2 regions of the Paeniglutamicibacter psychrophenolicus genome follow, and region 2 is predicted to be linked to the other one. Evidence: predicted binding sites of a transcription regulator. Region 2 holds the regulator's gene; the other holds the start of a gene.
What was found. Region 2 encodes HrcA, which represses chaperone genes, less so after heat shock. Its sites were predicted from a motif close to TTNGCACTCGNNNNNNNCGAGTGCNAA; they were not measured.
Positions count from the first base shown of each region.

Region 1: the regulator HrcA is predicted to act here: its motif matches at 1,986-2,012, upstream of groL (chaperonin GroEL).

Region 1 covers NZ_JAGIOE010000001.1:4,765,798-4,770,213, forward strand. The annotation lists gene groL (chaperonin GroEL) at 171-1,808, opposite strand; gene JOF46_RS21420 (LytR C-terminal domain-containing protein) at 2,089-2,757, opposite strand; gene JOF46_RS21425 (DUF3263 domain-containing protein) at 2,852-3,148, opposite strand; gene JOF46_RS21430 (uracil-DNA glycosylase) at 3,284-4,057, shown strand; gene JOF46_RS21435 (threonine/serine exporter family protein) at 4,054-4,416, opposite strand, start outside.
Region 2 covers NZ_JAGIOE010000001.1:3,006,998-3,011,413, forward strand. The annotation lists gene ppgK (polyphosphate--glucose phosphotransferase) at 1-253, shown strand, start outside; gene JOF46_RS13650 (16S rRNA (uracil(1498)-N(3))-methyltransferase) at 384-1,187, opposite strand; gene dnaJ (molecular chaperone DnaJ) at 1,184-2,317, opposite strand; gene hrcA (heat-inducible transcriptional repressor HrcA) at 2,367-3,380, opposite strand; gene JOF46_RS13665 (DUF3097 family protein) at 3,661-4,416, shown strand, end outside.

The sequences.
Region 1 (4,416 bases), 1.8 Mb from region 2:
GGCCCCATCGTAATCCGGCACCGGCGCGCACCGCCCCCTCGTTAACGCCGAGGGCCGCCCTCCCGTGCGGCGAACCTCCTTCCGCAAGGGAAGTGGTGCACCGCCGGGAAAGCGGCCCGTGGTTTTGGCTGGTGAAGCCTACGCGCTAGGCGCGGGGTGTGGCAGGGGGATTAGAATCCGCCCATGCCGCCCATGCCACCCATGTCGTCGCCGCCACCGACTGCTGCGCCGGCCGGAACCGGCTTGTCAGCAACAACGGCTTCGGTGGTGAGGAACAAGCCGGCGATGGAGGCAGCGTTCTGCAGTGCAGAGCGGGTCACCTTTACCGGGTCGTTCACGCCGGCTGCGAGGAGGTCCTCGTAGACGCCGGTTGCAGCGTTCAGGCCGTGGCCTGCAGGCAGGCCCTTGACCTTGTCGGCAACAACGCCCGGCTCCAGGCCGGCGTTGAAGGCGATCTGCTTCAGCGGTGCTTCGATGGCAACGCGCACGATGTTTGCACCGGTTGCCTCGTCGCCTTCGAGCTTCAGCTTGGCGAATGCGACGGCACCGGCCTGGATGAGGGCCACGCCGCCACCGGCGACGATGCCTTCCTCGACTGCTGCCTTGGCGTTGCGCACTGCGTCTTCGATGCGGTGCTTGCGCTCCTTGAGCTCGACCTCGGTTGCGGCACCGGCCTTGATGACTGCAACGCCGCCGGCCAGCTTGGCCAGGCGCTCCTGCAACTTCTCGCGGTCGTAGTCCGAATCGGAGTTCTCGATCTCGGCGCGGATCTGGTTGACGCGGCCGGCGATCTCCTCGGCGTCGCCTGCACCCTCGACGATGGTGGTCTCGTCCTTGGTGACAACGACCTTGCGGGCGGAGCCCAGCAGGTCGATGGTGGCGTTTTCGAGCTTCAGGCCGATTTCCTCGGAGATGACCTGGCCACCGGTGAGGATGGCGATGTCGGCCAGCATGGCTTTGCGGCGGTCGCCGAAGCCCGGTGCCTTGACGGCGACGGACTTGAACAGGCCGCGGATCTTGTTCACGATCAGGGTTGCAAGGGCTTCGCCCTCGATGTCCTCAGCGATGATCAGCAGCGGCTTGTTCGACTGCATGACCTTCTCAAGGATCGAAACCATATCCTTGACATTGGTGATCTTCGAGTTGGCGATCAGGATGTACGGATCCTCAAGGACCGTTTCCTGGCGCTCGTTGTCGGTGACGAAGTAGGCCGAGATGTAGCCCTTGTCGAAGCGCATGCCCTCGGTGAGCTCAAGCTCGAGTCCGAAGGTGTTCGACTCCTCGACGGTGATGACACCTTCCTTGCCGACCTTGTCCAGTGCCTCGGCGATCAGGGCGCCGATTTCGTTGTCGCCGGCGGAGATCGATGCGGTGGCAGCGATCTGCTCCTTGGTCTCGATTTCCTTGGCGGAAGCCAGCAGCTCAGCGGTGACCGCCTCGACTGCCTTCTCGATGCCGCGCTTCAGGGACAGCGGGTCGGCGCCGGCAGCAACGTTGCGCAGGCCTTCCTTGACCAGGGCCTGGGCCAGAACGGTTGCGGTGGTGGTGCCGTCGCCTGCGACGTCATCGGTCTTCTTGGCAACTTCCTTGACGAGCTCCGCACCGATCTTCTCGTACGGGTCCTCGAGCTCGATCTCCTTGGCAATGGAGACACCGTCGTTGGTGATCGTGGGGGCGCCCCACTTCTTTTCCAGAACAACGTTGCGACCACGCGGGCCAAGGGTGACCTTGACGGCGTCGGCCAGGATGTTCAGGCCGCGCTCAAGGCCTCGGCGTGCTTCCTCGTCAAATGCAATGATTTTGGCCATAGCGGCTTATGTCCTTTCGGGACGTTCATGCGTATCTACGACCTGAGGCAACGCCCGCGACGGACGAAGAATCCACGATGTCATGGGACGATCGCAAAAGCTTCTCGCTGCCTTGGTCAAGGACTCACTCAAACAACACCCCGAAACCGCACGGATCCGGTCGAAACTTCGATCGAATTAGCAGTCGGGACGTGTGAGTGCTAATACAAATCTTGGCACTCAACCACCCGGAGTGCAAGCTGTGGGTCTTTGCCGACAGCGTAGTTCGCCGCGCTTCGGCCTAGCGGTAGTTGCTTCCCAGCACGATGGCGATATTGCCCGGGATGTTTGTGCTCTGCATGATCGAGCCGATGCCCAGTTCCCCGGCAGCTGCCTCCGCGGTGGCCCGCTGGGTCTCGGATCGGTAGTAGACCGTGGAGTAGGTGACCTTCTTGGTCCAGTTCGATGCCGAGACATTGCTGAACCCGGCATTCAAGAGCTCGGTGCGGGCCTGTCCGGCAAGGCCGCCGACCTTCGCCCCGTTGTAGACGCCCATGACCATGGTCGTGTCGACGTCCGCCGGCAGCCCGCTTGCGCTGGCGTCGGTGGACCCGGAAGCCGCGCTCGACTCGGCGGGGTCCGTGGAGCCGCTTTCGGAGGGCATTTCGCTGGGATCCTCGGTGGCGGTCGGCGACTCGGAGGCATCCGAGGAAGCCGGGGCCGAAGTAGTGCTCGAGGAGCTCGCGGCCACCGGTGCGGGGTCGTTCGAGGTGCCCATGAGCTTGGGCAGGACCATGAAGGAGAAGAGTCCCACCACCAGGGCAAGCACCCCGAAGACCATCAGCCAGCGCAACCCGGATCGGGCTCCGCCCACGGATGCGGCGGCAGCCCAGCCGTTTTCGCGGTGCGAGCCGCTACGGTTGCTGAACTCAGGGACGCGATCAAATTCATCGCGCGGATAGTTGGTCATGCCCGTCCTCGGTGATGTGTCGTGCAATGTGGGCATGCGCGGGTGCAGGAACACAAGCGCTTCCGGGCCCCGAAACGCCCGACGTGCGTTGCAATCATGCCTCGGATTCGAGCCGTTTCGCCGACCGAGCGCGATGCCTCGTCGTTCGTAGTCTACGCAATCGCTTGACCAGCATGGGGTCATGGGCCAGCGCAGCGTCCGTGTCGATCAGCGTATTCAACAACTGGTAGTAGTTGGTTGGCGAGATGGAAAACATCTCCGAGATGGCTTGCTCCTTGGCGCCGGCATACTTCCACCATTGGCGTTCCAGTGCGAGAATCCGCTGGGAACGCTCGTCCAGCTCGCTGGATTCATCGAGCTCAAACTCGAGCCCAAGTGCCTCGGATGACATTGCACTTCCCTCAACAATCCAGTTCCCGGTCCACGGCGAACTACCGGGCAATCTGCCTCAACTGTAATTATTCTAACGCGTCCCCCCGACACTTCGGCTGTCCAACCGGGCCGGCATCTGCCCACAATGGTTCCCATGGACACGCACGAAACACCCCTGTTCGAGCTCCCGGCCCCGGCCATCGCCACCGAGCCCTTCCCCTTTGCGAACGGGCTTGGCCCCGCCGCGGCCGGAGGATTCGTGGCCGAGGATTGGGCGCAGGCGCTGGCCCCGGTGGAGGGCACGCTGGTGCAGATCGCACGGACACTGGAGGCCAGGCGCGCCACCGGCGAGCGCATCTTGCCCGCGCCGGGGAACATCCTGCGGGCCTTCAAGCGCCCGCTGGCCGAAGCCCGGGTGCTGGTCATGGGCCAGGACCCCTATCCCACGCCGGGGCACTCCATGGGGCTGAGCTTTGCCGCGCTGCCGCAGGTCCACCCGTTGCCGCGCAGCCTGAAGAACATCTACACCGAGCTGCACGAGGACACCGGCGTGCCGGTCCCGGCGCACGGGGATCTTTCCGCGTGGGCCAACCAGGGCGTGGTGTTGCTGAACCGGGTGCTGACGGTCGCCGCAGGGGATGCCGGGTCGCACCGGAAGCTGGGTTGGGAGTCGGTGACCGATGCGGCGATGGCGGCGCTGGCCGCGCGCGGCGGTCCGCTGGTGGCGATCCTGTGGGGCAAGGACGCCCAGGCCCTGGCGCCGGCGCTGGCACCGATCCCGATCATCGCCTCGGCGCACCCCTCGCCGTTGTCTGCGCGGCGCGGTTTCTTCGGGTCCAAGCCCTTCACCCGGGCCAACGCACTGCTGGTGGAAGCCGGCGGGACGCCCATCGACTGGGCCCTGCCGATGGCGGCGCCCCGGTCCTAGCGGCGGCGGATGTTGCGGCGCTCGGCGAGCGCCTCGGCGCCGATCAGCGGGCGGGCGAGCGTGTCGCCGAAGACCACCCCGCCGGCAATGGCCATCATGATGGTGAAGGCGGTGAACATCTCCACCATGGCCGAGGACATGTCCGCGACGTCAAAGACGATCCCGTACATGGAACGGAAGATCATCAGGCCAGGCAGCAGGAACACGATCGCGGGGGCCGCGAGCACCAGCTGCGGGGCGCGCATCTTGTAGGCCACCCAGCGCCCGGCCATGCCGACGAAGGTCGCCGCGACGGCCGGTGAGGCCCGGTCCCCCACGCCCAGGGCCTGGATGCCCAGCAGGATCAGGTAGCCCAGCAG
Region 2 (4,416 bases):
GAAGGCAGAAGCCGCAACCTCGGCCGTGGCCCGCGAACGCGAAGGCCTGGACTGGCCCGCGTACGCCGCACGGCTGCAGGACTACCTCGCGCACCTGGAGTTCCTCTTCTCCCCCGAGCTGATCATCCTCGGTGGCGGCATTTCGGTGCGGCACCAGGAATTCCTGCCCCGCCTGCGGCTGGACACTCCGGTGGTGCCGGCCCGGCTGCACAACACCGCCGGGGTGGTGGGGGCCGTCCTGGCCGCCGCGTAGCCGGCCGCTTTCCCGGCACTTTGGCGCCGCGAAAAAAGGGGGTCCCCTTCCGCCGCAGGTCCGTTGGCACGAACCGCCGCGACAAGGGGACCCCTCCTGTTTCCTTTTCTTGGTTGCTTCCCGGGGCTTGCTAGAGCTGGCCGAGCAGGTGGCGCACCAGCACCAGGGCGGCAGGTCCGGCGGTGGAGGCCCGCAGCACGTGGCTGCCCAGCAGCGCGACCTTGGCCCCGGCCGCGGTGAACTTCTGAAGCTCGGCATCGGAGATCCCGCCCTCCGGGCCCACGACCAGCGCGATTTCCGGCCGCACCCCGGCCGCGGTGGACTCTGCCACCGGGTTGGCCTGCAGCCATTGGGTCACCACCGCGGCCAGCGAATCCGTTCCGGCCTCGTGCAGGACAATTACCAGGGTCGGCACCCCGGAAGTGGCGCGCGCGGCGAAGTCCTGGGCCAGCCCGGAGCTGGTGAGCATCGGGCGGACCTCGGGCAGGAAGGTGCGGCGGGACTGCTTCAGCGCCGCGAGCACCGTGGATTCCCACTTGGCCAGGGCCTTGGCAGCCTTGGCCTCGTTCCAGCGCACGATCGCACGGTCCGACTGCCAGGGCCGCACCGCGTCGATGCCCAGCTCGACCGCGGACTCCACGGCCTGCAGGTCGCGGTCACCCTTGGCCAGGGCCTGGATGAGCGTGATCCCCACCGGTGCGGCGGCCTCGACCTCCAGGGCGCGCACGATCGCATCGAGCGCGGACTTCTGCGTGTCGGTGACCTCGGCGACGGCCCGCACGCCGGACCCGTCGACCAGGTCGATCATTTCCCCGGCACGCACGCGCTTGACCGTCACCGCGTGGTGGCCCTCGGGCCCGTCCAGGTGCAGTTCGGTGCCCGTGCGCGCGCCGGCGAGTTCACCGGCGGGAAGGAAGAAGCACTGGTTGCTCATGCGCCCAGGTTGCCCAGCTTCCCGCGCAGGCGGGAGAACATTCCGCCGCTGTTTTCCATGCGTCCCTCGGCGAATTCCTCGCCGCGGAGCTTGGCCAGCTGTTCGAGCAGCTCGCGCTGTGCGGCGTCGACCTTGGTGGGGGTCTCGACGTGCAGGTGCACGATGATGTCCCCGCGCTTGCCGCCGCGCAGCCGCGGGACCCCGAGCCCGGCCAGGCGCACGGTGTCGCCCGACTGGGCGCCGGATTCGACCTCGATGACCTGGGGACCGTCGAAGGTCTCCAGGTCCAGGTCCGCGCCCAGTGCCGCGGCGGTCATCGGAACGTTCATGCGGGCGTGCAGGTCGACGCCGTCGCGTTCGAAGATCTTGTGCCGGCGCACCTCGATTTCGACGTACAGATCCCCGTTGGGACCGCCGCCGGGTCCTGCCTCGCCCTGGTTGGCCAGGTGGATGCGGGTTCCGCTGGCCACGCCGGCGGGAACCTTCAGCTGTTTGGAGATGCGTTCGCGGACCCGGCCCTGGCCGTTGCAGTCGATGCAGGGGTCCGGGATGGTGGTGCCGAAGCCGCGGCAGGCGGCACAGGTCTCCACCGTCATCATCTGGCCCAGGAAGGAGCGCACCGGGCGCTGGATCTGGCCGGCGCCGTGGCAGATGGTGCAGGTGACCGGGGAGGTGCCCGGGCGGCAGCAGCTGCCCTCGCAGGTGGAGCAGGTGACTGCCGTTTCCATCTCCAGCGGGTAGACCGTCCCGGCGACGGCGTCGCCCAGGTCGATGGTGGCGGTGATCAGCGCGTCGCGGCCGCGCTGGGTGCGCGAGGCCGGGCCCTGGGCCCCGCCGCCGCCGCCGAAGAACTGCTCGAAGATGTCCCCGAACCCTCCGCCGAAGCCGCCGCCCCCGCCGAAACCGGTCTGGCCGTTGCCGTTTTCGTTGCCGGTGGCGTCGTAGTTGGCGCGCTTGTCCGCATCCGAGAGCACCTCGTAGGCGCGGGTGACCAGCTTGAACTTTTCGCTTGCGTCGTCCCCGGGGTTCACATCCGGGTGCAGCTTGCGGGCCAGCTTGCGGTAGGCCTTCTTGATTTCCTCGCCGGTGGCGTCCTTGCTGACGCCCAGGACTTCGTAATGGGTGCTCACAGTGCTCGCTGTGTCCTTTCGTACTTCAAAAAATTGCTTTCGACCCGCATCAGCCGGCCAGGATTCGTGAAAGATATCGGGCGACGGCGCGCACGGCGGCCATCGAGGTCGGGTAGTTCATCCGGGTGGGGCCAAGCACGCCGATCATGGCCTGCTCGCCGGGACCGTAGCCGGTGGCGACGACCGAGGCCTCGGTCAGGGCCCCGTACTGGTTCTCGGCCCCGATGCCCACGGCAATGCCATGGGCATCCTGCTCCAGCTCGGAGAAGAGGCGCAAGAGCACCACCTGCTCCTCCAGGGCCTCGAGCACCGGGGTGATGCTCAGCGGGAAATCCATATTGGCGCGTGCCAGGTTCGCGGTGCCCGCGGTGAGGATCCTGTCCACCGCGGAATTGCGGGCCAGCGCGCCCAGGGCCTCGCTGACCGCGCGCACCGCCGGAGCCAGGCGCGGCTCCACGAGATCCGGAATGCCCAGCGCAAGCCGGGCGACCTCGGCGATCGGCTTTGCATCGAGCGCCGAGAGCAGCACCTGGCGCAACCGGCCCAGGTCCTCCTCGCCCACGGCACCGGGCAGCAGGATCACGCGCTGCTCGACCTTGCCGCTGGAGGCGATGAGCACCACCAGGGTCTGCCCGGCGCCCAGCCCGACCAACTCGATGTGGCGCACGGTGGCGTTGGAGAAGTGCGGGACCTGGATCAGGGCGACCTGCCGGGTGATGCTGGCCAGCAGCCGCACGGTGTTCTCCAACACGTCGTTCACGTCGTGGGAACCCTCGAGCAGCGCGGCAATGGCGCGGCGTTCGGCGGCCGAGAGCGGCTTGATGTCCCCGATCTGGTCGACGAAGTGCCGGTAGCCCTTTTCCGTGGGGATCCGCCCCGAGGAGGTGTGCGGGGCCACGATGAGCCCCTCTTCCTCCAGGGAGGCCATGTCGTTGCGGATGGTTGCCGCCGACACGCCCAGGTTGTGGCGATCGAGCAGGGCACGCGAACCGACGGGCTCGCGCGACTGCACATAGTCTTCAACAATGGCTCGAAGGACCTCGAGCCGACGCGGTTCGGTCATTCTCACCTCTCCTGACAAGCCGGTTCACCATGGTCAAGGGATGGCATTGCACACGCCCCGGCCGGACTCCGGGGTTCGGCGGCGCGCATTGGCACTCGACACGTTCAACTGCTAAGTCTAATACGTTCCGAACCTCTTGTTAGCATGGTTTGGTCCTTGGCCGCGATGCCGCGTTCGACACACCCGCCGATTGCACCACACCCATGGCTCCGGCCCCGGGGTCGGTGCCCGTGCGCGCAGCGGCCCAAGGACCTGTGAACCCATAGGTGAAAGTGACACGATGAGCTACCACGGCTGGGGCGCCCAGGACATCAGCGCCCCCAAGAAACGCGCATTGCGCAAGGTCCCGCTCGCCCTGGGCCTGCTGCTCGAGGACGTCGAGAGCGGCTGGGTCGGCGAGGTCGTGCGAAGCGAAAAATCCGGCGGCATGCGCGTGCTGGTCCTCGAGGACCGACATGGCCGCACCAAGTCCTTCCGTGCCGGCTTCGGCTTCCTACTCGAGGGCGAACCGGTGGAGATCATCGAGCCTGCCGCGGCTCCCGCAGCCCCCCTGGGCACCGCCCGCAGCGCCTCGGGCTCGCGCATGGTCACCGACCTGAAGGCCCGCACCGCCCGGGCCAGCCGCATCTGGGTCGAAGGCAAGCACGATGCGCAGCTGGTCGAGAAGGTCTGGGGCCACGACCTGCGGGTCGAGGGCATCGTGGTCGAACCGCTGCACGGCGTCGACGACCTGGCCGGCGCCATCCGCGCCTTTGCCCCCTCCCCGCAGCGCAAGCTCGGCGTCCTGGTCGACCACCTGCTCCCGGGAACCAAGGAGGCGAAGATCGCCGCCGAGGCCATGCGGGTTCCGGGTGCCGCGGGAAACGTGTTGATCGTCGGACACCCGTACGTCGATGTGTGGCAGGCCATCAGGCCTTCCGTGCTGAAGATCCGTGCCTGGCCGGTGGTCCCGCGCGGAACGGATTGGAAGACCGGCATCCTCAAGGGACTGGGCTGGCCGCACGCCGAGCAGGTCGATGTGGCCCAGGGCTGGGAA